2 regions of the Berryella intestinalis genome follow, and region 2 is predicted to be linked to the other one. Evidence: predicted binding sites of a transcription regulator. Region 2 holds the regulator's gene; the other holds the start of a gene.
The links. The regulator LexA, encoded in region 2, represses DNA repair genes until DNA is damaged. The targets are predictions, from matches to a motif close to CNAACANNTGTTNG.
Positions count from the first base shown of each region.

Region 1: the regulator LexA is predicted to act here: its motif matches at 5,756-5,769, upstream of JI75_RS07030 (replication-associated recombination protein A).

Region 1 covers NZ_CP009302.1:1,595,742-1,603,492, forward strand. Annotated here, with positions in the region: gene alaS (alanine--tRNA ligase) at 1-2,136, opposite strand, end outside; gene JI75_RS07020 (AI-2E family transporter) at 2,237-3,673, opposite strand; gene JI75_RS07025 (hypothetical protein) at 3,686-4,339, opposite strand; gene JI75_RS07030 (replication-associated recombination protein A) at 4,436-5,743, opposite strand; gene JI75_RS07035 (ABC transporter ATP-binding protein) at 5,861-6,667, opposite strand; gene JI75_RS07040 (FecCD family ABC transporter permease) at 6,657-7,652, opposite strand; gene isdE (heme ABC transporter substrate-binding protein IsdE) at 7,655-7,751, opposite strand, start outside.
Region 2 covers NZ_CP009302.1:899,837-907,587, forward strand. Annotated here, with positions in the region: gene miaA (tRNA (adenosine(37)-N6)-dimethylallyltransferase MiaA) at 1-843, shown strand, start outside; gene dapF (diaminopimelate epimerase) at 861-1,781, shown strand; gene hflX (GTPase HflX) at 1,849-3,120, shown strand; gene lexA (transcriptional repressor LexA) at 3,172-3,813, opposite strand; gene JI75_RS04025 (hypothetical protein) at 3,918-4,304, shown strand; gene nrdR (transcriptional regulator NrdR) at 4,403-4,852, shown strand; gene dut (dUTP diphosphatase) at 4,852-5,289, shown strand; gene JI75_RS04040 (hypothetical protein) at 5,429-6,025, shown strand; gene JI75_RS04045 (acyl-CoA thioesterase) at 6,174-6,620, opposite strand; gene JI75_RS04050 (prenyltransferase) at 6,790-7,737, shown strand.

The sequences.
Region 1 (7,751 bases), 700 kb from region 2:
CTCCTCGCAGGAATTGAGGTACTCGAGGGCCGCGAAGCTGGTGACCGCCTCGATTCGACGCACGTTCGCCCCGACGCTCGATTCGCCCACGATCTTGACCAGGCCGATCTCCGACGTATTGCCCACATGGCAGCCACCGCACAGCTCGCGCGAGAACGCTCCCGCCTCGACGACGCGGACGACCTCGCCGTATTTCTCGCCGAACAGGCCCGTCACGCCCGAAGCGCGCGCCTCGTCGAGCGAGGTCTCGTAGATGGTGGTGGGGATTGCCTGCATGACGATCTCGTTCGTCCGCGCTTCGATGCGCTTGATCTCGTCGGGGGAAACCGCCGAGAAATGGGTGAAGTCGAAGCGCAGGCGGTCGGGGCCCACATAGCTGCCCGCCTGGTTCACGTGATCGCCCAGCACCTCGCGCAGCGCCGCATGCAGCAGATGGGTGGCGGTGTGGTTGCGCGTGATGCGCGCGCGGCGCAGCCCGTCAACCGAGGCGGTTACCTGCGCACCCGCTGCGATCTCGCCCGATGCGACCTTCACCTTGTGGCAGACCAGGCCCTTCTCGGGCGCCCGGGTATCCAGCACCTCGACGCGCGCGCCCTCGCAGGAAATGACGCCGGTATCGCCCACCTCGCCGCCCATCTCGGCGTAGAACGGCGTGACGTCGAGCACGACGTCTCCCTCGTCTCCCTCGGAAAGCGATGCGGCAAGCGCCCCGTCTTTGACCAGGGCGACCACCTTGGCGGCGGATTCAAGCGCCCCGTAGCCGACGAACTCCGTGGGACCGTTTTGCTTCAGCAGGTCGGCGTACACCCCGCCGAACGTGCTCCAGGCGGCCTCCGCGTCCTTCGTGTTGGCCGCGCGGGCGCGGTTGCGCTGCTGCTCCATGTTCGCCTCGAAGCCGGCCCGATCGATGGAGATGCCGCTTTCCGCGCAGATCTCCTCGGTGAGCTCGACGGGGAACCCGTAGGTGTCATGCAGGGTGAAGGCGGCCTTCCCGTCGAGGACCGAACCGGGGGCCATATCGGCCAGCGCGTCGGCCAGATAGGCCTGGCCCTGGCGAAGCGTGGCGCCGAAGCGCTCCTCCTCCGAGAGGATGACGCGCTCCACCAGCTCGCGGTTGTCGATGACCTCCGGGTACACATGCCCCATGAGCTTGATGATCTCTTCGAAGCACGCGCCGAGGAACGGGCCCTCGATGCCCAGCTTGTGCCCATGCAGGACCGCACGGCGCAGCAGGCGGCGCAGCACGTAGCCGCGGCCCTCGTTGGACGGCAGGATGCCGTCGGCGATCATGAACGAGACGCTTCGGCTGTGGTCGGCGATGATGCGCAGCGACAGGTCGGACGCGGCGTCTTGCTTGTACACCTTGCCGCTGAGGCGCTCGCCCACGCTGATGAGGTCGCGCATGACGTCGGTCTCGTAGTTCGACTGGACGCCCTGCATGATGGCGGCCATGCGCTCGAGGCCCATGCCCGTATCGATGTTCTTGGTGGGAAGGGGCGCGAGCGTTCCGTCTTCCTGCCCGTCGAACTGGGTGAACACGCAGTTCCAGTACTCGAGGAAGCGGTCCCCGTCGTCACCCGGCTTCTCGCCCTCGAAATCGGGGCCCTGGTCGAAGTAGATCTCGGAGCACGGGCCGCACGGGCCGGTGGGGCCGGCGCGCCAGAAGTTGTCGTCCTCGCCTAGGCGGGTGATATGGTCCTCGGGCACTCCCAGGCTCTTCCAGATCTCGATGGTCTCGTCGTCGTCGAGGTACACCGTGAAGTACAGGCGCTCTTTGGGAAGCTCGAGAACCTCGGTGGAGAACTCGTAGGCCCAGGCGCACATCTCCTTCTTGAAGTACGCGCCGAACGAGAAGTTGCCCAGCATCTCGAAGAAGCTGAGGTGGCGCCCGGTGGTGCCGATGATGTCGATGTCGTTGGTGCGCACGCACTTCTGAACCGTCGTGGTCCCCGTGTACTGGGGGTCGAGCTCCTTCACATGGAGGAAGTAGGGCTTGAACTGGACCATGCCCGCGCTGGTCAGAAGCAGCGAGGGATCGTCGGGGATGAGCGAGGACGAGGGCATGCGCTTGCATCCCTTCGCCTCGAAGAACTGCAGATACTTTTCGCGGATCTCCGCCGTGGTCATGTATTTCACGAAACAACTACCTATCTATCGCCTGTACCCATGCTCTCGCATGGCCTTACCTTACTCGCTCCGAAAGCCCGAACCGGCGAGGGCCGCCGTCGCAGCTTCGCTAAACGCCTTCGCGGCGGTCCTGGGACCGATCGAGGCACCCCGCCTCGTCCATCTCGATGGAAACCTTCGCCACCTGGGATTCCTCGGACAGGATCGGCGGGCTTTCCTCGGGCTGCCTCAGCGCCTCGGCAACGCGCTCGGCCTGGGCCACCTCCTCGCCCGTCGCATCGGAAAGGGGATCGAACCCGTCTTCGGAAACCGGCGCGCCCTTGAAGAAGACGCCCTCCTCGGACACGATGCGCCGCCCCGTGTTCCGCTCGAAATAGTACACGAAAACGGACTTCGCGAGGGCGACTACGGGGATCGACAGGAGGGCGCCGACCAAAGCTCCCATGAGGCCCGCCGTGGTGCTGCCGATAGCGGAGCCGGCGAGCAGGGCCAGGAAGGTGAGCGCGGGATGGATGTCGACCGCGTTGCTCATGATGCGCGGCGACACGAACGTGTAGACCAGCTGCTGGATGACGATCGTCCCGAACAGCGCGACAAGCGCGGTAACGGGACTTGTGAACAGGCTCATGAGGGCGGCGATAAGCCCGCCCAGCCACGGTCCGACGATGGGGATGATGTTGAGCAGGCCGGTGATGACCCCGAGCGCGGCCGGGCTCTGGATGCCCAGCACGGTGAACAGAACCCCGCAGCACCCGCCGATTATGGCGCACTGGACGGCGGTTCCCACGATGTAGCCGCCCATGACCCGCGTCGCGCTGCCGTGGAGCATCTTCAGGTCGTCGGAGTACTTGGGGCCGAACACTCGGCGCACCTCCGCTCCCAGGTTCGGGAGGTCGACCAGCATCCAGAACGCGATGACCAGCGAGAAGCCGACGGTGATGAAGATGTTGGCGATCGAGGTGCCCGCCGCGACGATGGTCCCCGCGCTGGACCCCGCAAGCGAGGACGTCCAGTTGATGAGCGACGACGCGATCCCATTGACCGTGCGCTTCACCTGGTCGTTCTGCAAAAAATTGGAGTAGCGCGCATACAGGTCGTTGAACAGGTTGTTAAGCGACCTGAAGTAATCGGGGATGTTGGCCACCAGGTCGGCGAACTGGTTGCTGATGCCGATCTGCGGAGAGAAGACCACGAACGAGATGACGCCCAGCCCCGCGATGAGCAGAAGGTAGGCGATGATGGTCCCGATCAGGCGCGGAACGCCCCGCTTCTCGAGGAAGGCGACGGGGGTGCGCAAAAGGAACACGAACACGACCGTCCACAGGATGATGCCGACGGGAATGGACACCACGACCACGGCGTTGACCGCCGCGACGACGAGGATGATGGCGCCCACCCAGGCCCACACGGTGAAGAACCTGCGCTGCGCCTTGACGGCGCGCAGGCTCTCGCGAGCCGCCTCGCGGGCGGCCTCGTCGTTCGCCTGGCCCTTCAAGGGCAAGGCGTCCAGCAGGCGCTTCGCTTTGTCGGCAACGGGACTGGGCATGGGGGCTCGTCCCTAGGCCGTCTTCTCGGGCGAAGAGGACCCGTAGTGGAAGTAACCATCCGAGCTCGACGGCGAGCTGGGCGACGGAGCCGTTGCGCCGGCGTCGGCCTCGGAGCGCTCGACGGCGGATTCGACCGCGGGATCGTCGCACGGAACCGATGCGCGCAACCCCGATTTCTGCTCTTCGCTTTTCAGCTGCTCGAGCGCCTGGGCGGCCGCCGCGCGCTGCCGGCCGAGACGGGCGGTCTCGTCGCTGACGATCTTCGGCTGGAGGACCGAGCGAACCTTGTCGGAAACGCTCTTCACCGCATTGATCGGGGCGTTGGTGACCGAATCGACCGCCGCCACCGCGTTGGACGCCGTGTCGGAAATGGTCGTGACGTCCTCGAGTATCTGGTCGACGCGCATGAGCTCGAGATTGGCGGCGTCGAGTGTGAGCGAAACGCGATCGACCAGCGGATCGACCTTGTCGATAGCGGGCTGCAGCGTGCGCGTGATGTACTCGACGTGCTCGAGCGTGGGCTCGATCTGCTTCTTCACGTCATCGACCGTCGCACGCAGGGACTTCACCGTGCGGTACAGCTCGATCAGCAAAACGACGAGGGCGATGCCGACCACGACGAATACGGCGGGCAGCGCCACGCTGAGCACGGTAGTTGCATCCATAGGAAGCCTCCTGAAAACGGTAACACCTCACTATATCATCCCGCCCCTGAGAAAACGGCTGATTGCCCCTCGGTTCATGCGCCGTTCATAGGCCCGCTACGCGCGGTCGCGCTGGGTGCCGTCGATGCGGTACCCCTCCCATCCGCGCTCGGAGGGGCGGTAGAACGCCCCGCGTTCGAGACCTTCGGGAAGATAGCGCTGATCCACCCATCCGCCCGGGTAGTTGTGGGGATAGAGGTAGTCCGCGTAGTCCTCGGATCCGGGGCGGTGCCGATCGCGCAGATGGTCGGGGACGTCGCGCACCGGACCGTGGCGCACCTCGGACAGCGCCGCGTCGATGCCCGCCTCGCATGCGTTGCTCTTGGGGGCGAGCGCCAGGTACGTGGCCGCCTGCGCGAGGTTGATACGGCATTCGGGGTACCCGATGACCTCGGCCGCCTTGAACGCGGCCGCTGCAACCAGCAGCGCCTGGGGATCGGCGTTGCCCACGTCCTCGGACGCGGCGATCATCATGCGCCGGGCGATGAACTTCGGGTCCTCCCCGCCGTCTACCATGCGGGCGAGCCAGTACAGAGCGGCGTCGGGGTCGCTTCCCCGCATCGACTTGATGAACGCGGATACGATGTCGTAGTGCATGTCCTTGTTCTTGTCGTAAGGGACGCTGCGGTGGGGCACCGCCGAAGTAACCGCGGAGACGCCGATCTCGGCCGGAGCATCGGCGAGGCCGGCTTCCACCATGCCCGAAGCCAGGTCGAGCGTGGTGAGCGCCGCGCGGCCGTCCCCTCCCGCCAGCATCACCAGCGCATCGCGCGCCTCGTCGCTGAGGCTGTAGCGCCCTTGCAGCCCGCGCTCGTCGGCCAAGGCGCGGTCGAGCAGGGCGGAGATGTCGGTATCGTCGAGCCCTTTGAGCTCGATTACGCGCGATCGGGACAGCAGAGCGCTGTTCACTTCGAAATACGGGTTCTCGGTAGTGGCGCCGATCAAAACGACCACGCCGCTTTCGACCGCATGGAGCAGCGAATCTTGCTGAGCGCGGTTGAAGCGGTGGATCTCGTCGACGAACAGAATGGTGCGCTGGCCGGTGAGCCCCAGCCTCTTTTCGGCCTCGGCGATCTCTCTGCGCAGGTCGGACACGGTGCCGCCGATGGCGGACACCTCCACGAACGCCGCGGCGGTGCTCTGCGCGATGACGCGGGCAAGCGAGGTCTTGCCCGTCCCGGCCGGACCGAACAGGATGATGGAGCTCAGGCGGTCGCGCTCGATGACCGTGCGCAGCCAGCTGCCCTCCCCGCATGCCTCGGTCTGACCCACCATCTCGTCGAGGGAGCGCGGGCGCATGCGCACCGCAAGCGGCGCGACCTTTTCCTTAGCCTGGTTCTCAAGCTCTGTGAACAAAGTATCCATGCGCTTGATTATAGCACATATGTTCGTGTTTTGGGCGACGAGCCTCCGCTGTGGAAGCGCATGCGCCCGGCGCATCGGACGCACCGGGCGAAAACCGGGCCTGGCGCCCCGCAGCCGTCAGACGGCCAGCACGAAGGGCTTGCCCCCGACATGGGCGATGTCGAGGCTCACCCCGTACACCTCTTCGATGAGCTGCGGCGTCACCACGTCTTCGGGCGCGCCCTGGCCGACGACCCTCCCCTGGGAAAGCGCGATCAGGTGGTCGCTGTAGCGCAGGGCCTGGTTGATGTCGTGCAAAACCATGATGACGGTCATGCCGAACTCCTCGTTCAACCGCCGCACCAAGCGCAGGATATCCAGCTGGAACCTCACATCCAGGTACGTCGTGGGCTCGTCGAGCAAAAGCACCTTGGAGCCCTGGGCGAGCGCCATCGCGATCCAGACCCGCTGGCGCTGCCCCCCCGAAAGCGACGCGACGGTCCGCGAGCGAACCTCGGACAGGCCGCACACCCCGATCGCCCAGTCGACCATCCGCTCGTCTTCCTCCCCCGAAGCGCGCCGGCCCTCCCCGCCCGATGCGCCGAGAAGCCGGCTGCGTCCCCGATGGGGGAAACGGCCGTATCCGACCAACCGCTCGACCGTCAGGTCGAACGGAGCGGTGTTGTTCTGGTGGACGATGGCCACCAGCTTGGCGTAATCGCGCAAGCGCAGGTCGGCCACGTTCCCGCGACGGAGGAACACCGTGCCCGACGAGGGTTTCAGCCCCTTGCTCATCAGGTTGAACAGCGTCGTCTTGCCCGATCCGTTCGCCCCGATCAGCGTGGTGACCGCGCCTTCGGGCACCGTAAGGCTCAAACCGTCGAACACGCGCGTGCTCCCGTACGAGAACCCCAGGTCGGTGATGGTGAACACACTATTCGCCATACGCGCTCCCAGCCTTTCTCAGCAAGACGATGAACGCGGGCCCGCCGATCACCGACATCACGACGGCGGCGCCGATCTCATAGGGAGCCGCCACGCTTCGCCCAATGGTATCGGCCAGAAGGAGCGCGAAGGCGCCCAGCAGCATGGAATAGGGCACCAGCCACTTATGCCCGGAGCCCACCAGCAGGCGCGCGCAATGCGGCACGATCAGCCCGAGGAAGCTGATGGGGCCGATGACGGCCGTTGCGATGGAGGCCAGCACGACCGCGATCGCCGAGATCCCCAGGCGGCTCCCCGCAACGTCGACGCCCAGGGAGCGGGCGGTCTTGTCCTCGAGGAGCAGCAGGTCGCAGCGCTTCCACACGACAAGCGCCGCAACCAGCAGGGGGGCCGCATACGCGAGCAGCACGCGCAGATCGCCCCAGGTTTTCATAGTGATGTTCGCGTCGACCAGGGCCGCCGCGCCCGACAGTGCCCCTCCCGAACCGGTGCTCGCCGCCGCCGACAGCCCCGAGAACATCGCGCTCACCGCGATGCCCACCAACACGATGCGCAAGGGAGACAGCGACCCTCCCCGCCATGACAGGGCGTACACCAGCGCAAACGCCGCGAATCCACCCGCGCACGCGATAAGCGGCGTGAAGTAGAACAGCGCGGGGGCGAACAGCGTGACGGCCACGGCGGCGAAGCCGGCCCCCGAGCTGATGCCGATGATGCCCGGATCGGCCAAAGGGTTCCTGATGACGGCCTGCAGCAGCGCGCCCGACGCCGCAAGCGCCGCCCCGCCCGCCATCGCTATGAAGATGCGCGGGAAGCGCAGGTCGAAAACGGTGGCGACGCTGTCGTCGTATTCGACGAACAGCCCGTGGAGCAGCTGCGTCGGGCCGACCTTCAGCGTGCCCGTGTTCACCGCGACGGCGAACAGCGCCGCAAGCGCGACGAGCAGCACCGCAAACGCGACGATCTTGCGTACCGTACCGATCATACCTACCCGCCTATCGAATCAGAAGGGGCGCTCGGAGCCCCGTCCGCATCCGACCCCGCCTCGGGCAAATCGGATGCATCGGCCTTGAAAACAGACGCC
Region 2 (7,751 bases):
AGCGCCGATTCCATGCAGGTGTACCGCGGTATGGACATCGGGACGGGCAAGGTGCCCGCCTCCGAGCGCGTCGTGGCCCATCACTGCCTCGATCTGATCGATCCGGGCCAACCCTATTCCGCGGCACTGTTCCAGCGGGATGCGCGCGCGGCCATCGGCGGAATCGAAGAGCTCGGCAACATCCCCGTCCTTTGCGGGGGAACCGGCTTCTACGTCCGCGCGGCCATCGACGATTACGAGTTTCCCGACGGAGAGCAGGTGGGAAACCCCGTGCGCGACCGCTACCTCGAGGTGTTCCGCTCGATTGGCGCCCATGGCCTGTGGGAAGAGCTGCAGCGGGTCGATCCCGAAAGCGCGTCGATCATCCCCGAAAACGACGTCAAGCGCGTTGTGAGGGCCTTCGAGCTCATTGCGGACGGCACGTCGTACGCGCGCCAGAAAGAGAAGCTGGCCTCGATACCGCAGAAGCTTCCCGCAGCGATGTTCGGGCTGCGGGTGACCCCTGCCGTTTTGAGGGAGCGCATCGATCTCCGAGTCGACCAGATGGTCGAAGAGGGCCTGGTGGGCGAGGTCGAGCATCTTCTCGACCAGGGTTTTCGCGAGGGCATAACCGCGCCTCAGGCTATCGGCTACAAAGAGATCGTCGAGCATCTCGAGGGCCGCTCGACGTTAGACGACGCGCTCGAGCAGATCAAGGTGGCGACGCATCGGTACGCCAAGCGCCAACGCACCTGGTTCAACCGCGACAACCGGATCTTATGGATCGATTACGATTCCATGAATAGGGACGCTGCCTGCGAGTTCATATCCGATCGGCTTGATACACTTGCGGTGAACGACTAGATCGAGAAAGGGCCGCCATGAAACTGCATTTCGCGAAACTCCACGGAGCGGGGAACGACTTCGTCATGATCGACGATCGGGATAGGTCCATCGACCTTTCGCCCGATCAGGTCGCCTTCCTGTGCGATCGCCACTTCGGCATCGGCGCCGATGGCGTGATCTTGGTGCGGCCGGGCGAAACCGAGGGCGCTTCCGCTTTCATGCACTACATCAACGCCGATGGCACGCTCGCCCAGATGTGCGGCAACGGTGTTCGCTGCACGGCGAAATGGGCCGTCGATCGCGGCCTGGTCGACTCTTCGGCTTCGGCAACCGTCATCGACACGCTCTCGGGTCCCAAGCCCATCGAGTTCGCGCGCGACGAACGGGGCTTGATGCGCGCCGCAACGGTCGATATGGGAGCACCCATCCTCGAGCCGAGCCAGGTGCCCACGGTGCTCGCGGCGACGGGGGCCACAGAGGACGGACGCTCGTTCGTGGGCGATGTCACGTTGAAATCGCCCTTCGGGAATTTCAGGTTCACGTGCGTTTCCATGGGAAACCCCCATGCGGTCGCCTTCATCGAGGACTGGGAGGCCCTGTACGACGCCGCCTTCACCGATCCCGGGAACAAATCCCTCGCAACGCTGGACGTTGACAAAGTCGGCGCCTTCTTCGAGCCCCATGCGGCCTTCCCCGAGAAAGCCAACATCGAATTCGTCAGCATCGAGGCCGATCATCTGGCTATGCGCGTGTATGAGCGCGGGGTGGCGGAGACCCTTGCATGCGGAACGGGCGCCTGCGCGGTGGGCGTTGCGGCGTTCATCACCGGTCGATCGGGCCGCGTGAACGACGTGAGGCTTTTGGGCGGAACGCTCCATATCGAATACGCCGAGGACGGGCGCGTTCGCATGACGGGACCTGCCGCCCAGGTGTTCGAGGGCGATATCGAGCTGTAGGGTTCCAGGTTCCCGGATTGCGTGGAGGTTACGGTTGGATCGATTCGAGGAAGTGACCGTCAAGGGCATGACGGCTGTCGAGGCCCCGCGCGAGCGCGCGGTTGTGGTCGGGGTGGATCGCCCCGGCCTCGACTGGCCGGTCGCTTCGTCGCTTCAGGAGCTGTCGCGCCTGGTCGATACGGCGGGTGCGGAGGTCGTCGGCTCGTTTACCCAACGCTTGGTCAAACCGAACCCGCGCACTCTCATCGGCTCGGGAAAGGTGTCCGAGATCGCCGAGGCCGCGCGCTCCCTGAAGGCCGATGTGGTGGTATTCGACGACGAGCTGACGCCGTCTCAGCAGGCGAACCTCGAGAAGGGCTTCGACAAGGCGATCAAGGTGCTCGACCGCACGGCGCTGATCCTCGACATCTTTGCGCTGCATGCGACGACGAAAGAGGGCCGCTTACAGGTCAAGCTGGCTCAGAACCAGTACCTTCTCCCGCGCTTGCGCGGCATGTGGGCCCACCTCGCCTCCAACCGCATGGGCGGCGGCGTGGGCTCGCGATTCGGCGAGGGGGAGAGCCAGCTGGAAGTGGACCGTCGCATGGTGCGCAAACGCATCACGTCGATCAAGCGCGAGCTCGAGCATGTGAAAAGCGTGCGCAGCGTGCAGCGGGAAGGACGCTACAGCACGGGCGTCTTCAAGGTCGCTATCGCGGGTTACACGAATGCGGGCAAGTCCACGCTCATCAACCACCTGACGGATGCGGGCGTTTACAGCGACGACAAGCTGTTCGCGACCCTCGACTCCACTACGAGGCGGTTTGCGCTGCCGGAAGGGCGCATCATCACCCTCACGGATACCGTCGGGTTCATCAAGAAGCTCCCGACCACCCTGGTGGAGTCGTTCAAGTCTACGCTCGACGAGATCAACGGCGCGGATCTGATCCTGCACGTGGTGGATGCTTCGAGCGACGAGCTGTCGTTTCACATCGAGGCGGTGAACGAGGTGCTCGGTCAGATCGGAGCCGAGAAGATCCCGCGCCTGCTCGTGTTCAACAAAACCGATGCCCTGGACGAAGCGACGTTGGGGGCGTTCAGGAAGCGCTATTCGGAAGGCGTGTTCATTTCAGCTGCCACAGGTGACGGAATGGACGACTTGCTGGCCGTGGTATCGCATGCGGCCTCCGCAGACGAGGCGCTGTTCGAGGTCGAGATCCCGTTTTCGTGCGGGGAACTGGTCTCGTTGGCGCATGAGCGCTGCCGCGTTGTGTCCGAAAGCTACACCGAGCAGGGAACGCGGCTCTCCCTGTTCGTTCCGCCCGCACACGAGCGTTTCTTCCGTCCTTACGCTATTTAATTCAGTTTTGATTAATAGTTCAGCTTGAGTTCTGTCATATTAAACAAAACGCTATATTCTTCTGAAAACCGCGACCACTTTGCCCACGATCGTGCAGTCCCGGGTGATGATGGGCTCCATGGATGAGTTTTCGGGCTGAAGGCGAATGTGGTCGCGTTCGCGGTAGAAACGCTTCACGGTCGCGCCGTCTTCGATGAGCGCTACGACGATCTCGCCGTTGTTGGCGACCTTCTGCTCTTTGACGACGACGTAATCGCCGTCGTTGATCCCGGCTTCGATCATCGATTCCCCTCGCACCGAGAGCATGAACGACGGGGCGTCTCCGACTATTTCGGTGGGAAGCGTCATTGTGTCCGTTATGTTTTCCTCTGCGAAGATCGGTTCGCCGGCAGCCACGTTTCCCACGAGGGGGATTTCCACCGCATTGCCGAACCGGGGTGCGATGATGTTGGTCGGCTCGACGAGCTGTTCTTCGTCGGGGTGCGTGAGCGTTATCGAGCGGGATTTCAAAGGATCGCGCTCGATGTAGCCCTTCTGTTCGAGCGCTCCGAGATGGACGTGGACCGTGGAAGGGGAGGACAGGTCGAGTGCGGTGCAGATCTCGCGCACTGTGGGGCCGTAGCCCTTTTCGCGGATGCACGCTTCGATGCATTCGAGCACCGCGCGCTGCTTCTTCGTAAGCTTCTCAGGCATGTTTCCTCCAAACACGAACATTTGTTTGAAAAATCTTTGACAAGAACCTTTGTTCGATTTATTATAAACACGAACAAAGGTTCTATGCAAGCGAAAGGCATGGTATGAACGTCAAAGATTCCAAGCGCTGCCCGGTGGTGGGAACTTCAGCTCTGCAGTACCAGGGCGTTCGGTACGGGAAGATAATCTCGTTCAACGATATCAAGCGGAGCGCGGAACGGGGCTCTGAAACCATGCAGCCCGATCGTCGGCATCAGGGTTCAAGCGCCTTACCGTCGTATTCCGCGGAACCGGCGGTCGGCCGCACAGCGAAGTCGGTCGTCGACGGTCTTCTTGACACGACGGTGCTCGGCTGCAGCGATGCTGTGTGCAGCATCGCTTACGAAGATGCCCGCGGAGTGTCGTTCGGCCTGCTCACTAAGGGTCAGTCCCTGGTTTTGGGCGCTGGCCTGGTGCTGCTCGCCTCTCTCGGGATGTTTCTCGGAGCCTAAGCGCTCCGAATCCCTGCGCTCTCTATGGGCTTGGTTGTCCGCCGAACATCTCGCGCTCGTTGCATGGTACTCTAGGAGGACCGAAGCAAAGGAGCGATATGCGCTGTTCAGCATGTGGAAATCTTGAATCGAAGGTCGTGGATTCCCGTCCTTCGGACGACGGGACCTCGGTCCGCCGTCGGCGCGAGTGCCTTAAATGCGGGAATCGTTTCACAACGTACGAGCGCCTCATCGACACATCGTTCATGGTTATCAAATCCGACGGGTCGTCTGAGGCGTACGATCGCGACAAGCTGATGCGGGGCCTGCTGATCGCCTGCGCTAAGCGCCCGATCTCGCCCGAGCAGATCGAAAGCCTGGTCGATGATATCGAGTCGTCTTTGCGCTCCGAATCGAAGACCGACGTGTACTCCAAGGATCTCGGTTCGATGATCATGAGCCGCCTCGTGAAGCTCGATGACGTCGCTTACGTTCGTTTTGCCAGTGTGTACAAGCATTTCAATAGCGTCGAGGAGTTCGCCGAAGCGCTTGAGGAGTTGAACAGATAATGGGTATCGAATTGAAAATCAAAAAGCTCGACCCTTCGATCGAGCTCCCTGCGTATGCCTATCCGGGTGATGCGGGGCTGGATCTGCGATCGGCAGAGGACGCTGTTCTGAAGCCGTTCGAGCGCAAGCTTATAGGGACTGGGTTGGCGGTCGCCATTCCCGAGGGGTATGCGGGCTTCGTTCTGCCTCGAAGCGGTTTGGCCGCCAAGCACGGCATTTCCATCGTGAACGCTCCCGGGCTCGTCGACAGCGGGTATCGCGGAGAGCTGAAAGTCGCGCTGTTGAACATCGATGCCGAAAACGAGTTCAGGATCGAGCGCGGCGACCGCATCGCTCAGCTCACCATCTTGGCCACACCGGTTGTCACTTTGGCGCCTTGCGAAGAACTGCCTTCCTCCGAACGCGGTCTTGGCGGGTTCGGAAGCAGCGGGGTTTAGCTATTCGGTCCGACGCCGCATGGACTCGCTTGGTTTCAGGTGATTTCTGGTGTTAGGACTCGAATCATCAAATACAGGCCCTTAGAATCGATCTGAGGGCTTTACACGGTATTTTCCCAGTTCAAACTATAGGAAAAATATGGCTGAAAAGAAGAACGAAGACAACGAGGATCGTACGTCCGACGTCGAGGAGCGCGATGGGCGGGATCAGGGCGCACCAGAGCCTCCCAAGGGCTACGATGCGAACGGCTGGAGCGACCCCTCGAAAGATTTCGATCGGGATCCGCGGGCCAGCTTGGAAAGCCTGCTTATGAACGGATTGTCGTTCAACGCCACCGACGAGGATCGGGTCCGGATAAAGCGAGGCCGCACCTTGCTGACGATCGCGAACGTTGCCGGACCGATATCGCTGTTCATCGGCGGCGTTCTGCTCAGCAGCGTCGGCACGGTGTGCGGGATCGTCTCGTTCGTCAATTTCAAGCGCGTGGGTGATGGACATCCTGAAAAGCCGCTGGTTGGAAAGCTTCTGAAGCGTCAGGCGGCGGTTGGCATAGGGATCTCGGGAATAGCGCTCGTCATCAATCTCGTCGCAGCGATCATGATTTTTCCCATGATCATGGACGCAGTCGAAAGCGGCGACCTTTCCGCGGTGTTCAACTCTCAGGACCAGGCGCTTAATCTGCCGGCCGATCGCGGTACGGGAACCGGCACGGACGGCAACTCCACCTGGGGTTAAGAGCACGCCTGTCTCTAAGCTACCTATAAGATTGATAATATATGTTATGTAAACTTAGGAGGAAGGAAAAGACGAGCCCGACCCACGCTCATCGGATCGGACCCGCTTCCCCTCTCGCCTTCGACGGATTCCGTGCAAAGGCGAAACCCTATTCTTCGTCGAGCTCGCATTCGACGGCTTCTTTGTATTTGGCGTAGAGCTCAGGGCAAGCCTTCCTCATGTTCAAAGGCTCGAACGTTTCGCTGTCGACGATGCACAGCGTGGTGAACCCCGTCACGCAGGGCCGCTCGAACTGAAGGTCCATCCCCTTGCGGAAGATCTCGTAGGAATATGTGACCCGGACGGCGGTGAGCTTCGAGACCCAGATCCTGATGAGCGCGGTGTCCCCGTACCTCAGCGACGACGAATACGACAGATGCATCTCCGTCACCGGGGCCATGATGTTCTGCTTTTCGAGTTCTGCGTAGGGAAACCCGAGATCAGCTATGAATTTCTCGCGGGCGTCCTCGAAGTACAGCGGATAGTTCGCGTGGTACACGACGCCCATGCAGTCCGTTTCCCCGTAACGTACCGGGACTTCGACTACCTTGACCATGATCTCTCCTTTTTATGGCTTTTCATCAAGCATTATATTGCCCGAGAACAAACAAGGGCCCTTCCGGGGCGATCTACCCTCATCATTCCATAATTTAACTTATCCGATTGAGGATTCGCGGATGCGGTTGTGGCATGATGGATCGGTATGCAGCAAGGGAGGTAAAGCGTTGAACACTCATGATCGAACCAGCGGTAATACGGGGCGGCTGACGGCGAAAATGGCCCTCGAGCTGGCGGCCCCGCATACTTGGCCCGCCGCCATCCTCCCCACGCTGGCGGCCGTGTGCATGGCGGCCACGCGGGTCGAGTCGCTTTCGGTGTCGCTGTCTTTGGCCATGCTGGCGATCGTCGTGCTGTTCCAATCGGCGGCCAACACCTTCAACGATTATTACGACTGCATCAAGGGGACGGACAGCGAGGACGACTACGTCGATCCCAGCGACTCGGTCCTGGTCTACAACGACGTGGACCCCCGCTGCGCTTTGAGGCTCGCCGTGGGCTTCGTGGCCGCCGCATTCGCGCTCGGTATCTACGTGATCGTGCAGGCGGGATTGTTTCCCCTGCTGATCGGGGTGATCGGAGCCTTCTTCGTCGTCGTGTACTCGGCTGGGAAGACTCCCCTCTCCTATCTGCCGCTCGGAGAGGCGGTAAGCGGCGTCGTCATGGGCGCTCTGGTGCCCTTCGCCGTCGTGCAGGCGCTTACCGGATCGGTCGAGCCGCTCGTGCTCGTATGGAGCGCGCCGTTGGCCCTCTTGGTCGGCTTGATCATGTTCACCAACAACATCAGCGACATCGAGCGCGACGTTCCGGCGCAGCGCAGGACCCTGGCGATCGCACTCGGGCGCGAGCGGGCGCGATCGCTGTACCACGCGCTTGCGGTCGCGAGCGTCGTTGCGATGCTGGCCGTTTTGGCGGTGTGGTTCCCCAAAGGGCTGATCGTGATGCCGTTCATGGTGCTGGGTTCTCTGCCCCTTTTCCAGGCGCTGTTCCGAAACCCGCTCACCCCCGAGCGGCGCCTCCAGTCGATGCCGCAGATCCTCACGGTGAACATCGTGCTGGGCGCGTTCTATTCGGCGGCGATCCTGCTGTCGGCCTCGGTCGACCTGTCGCTGTAGCGGTTCCGAGCCGG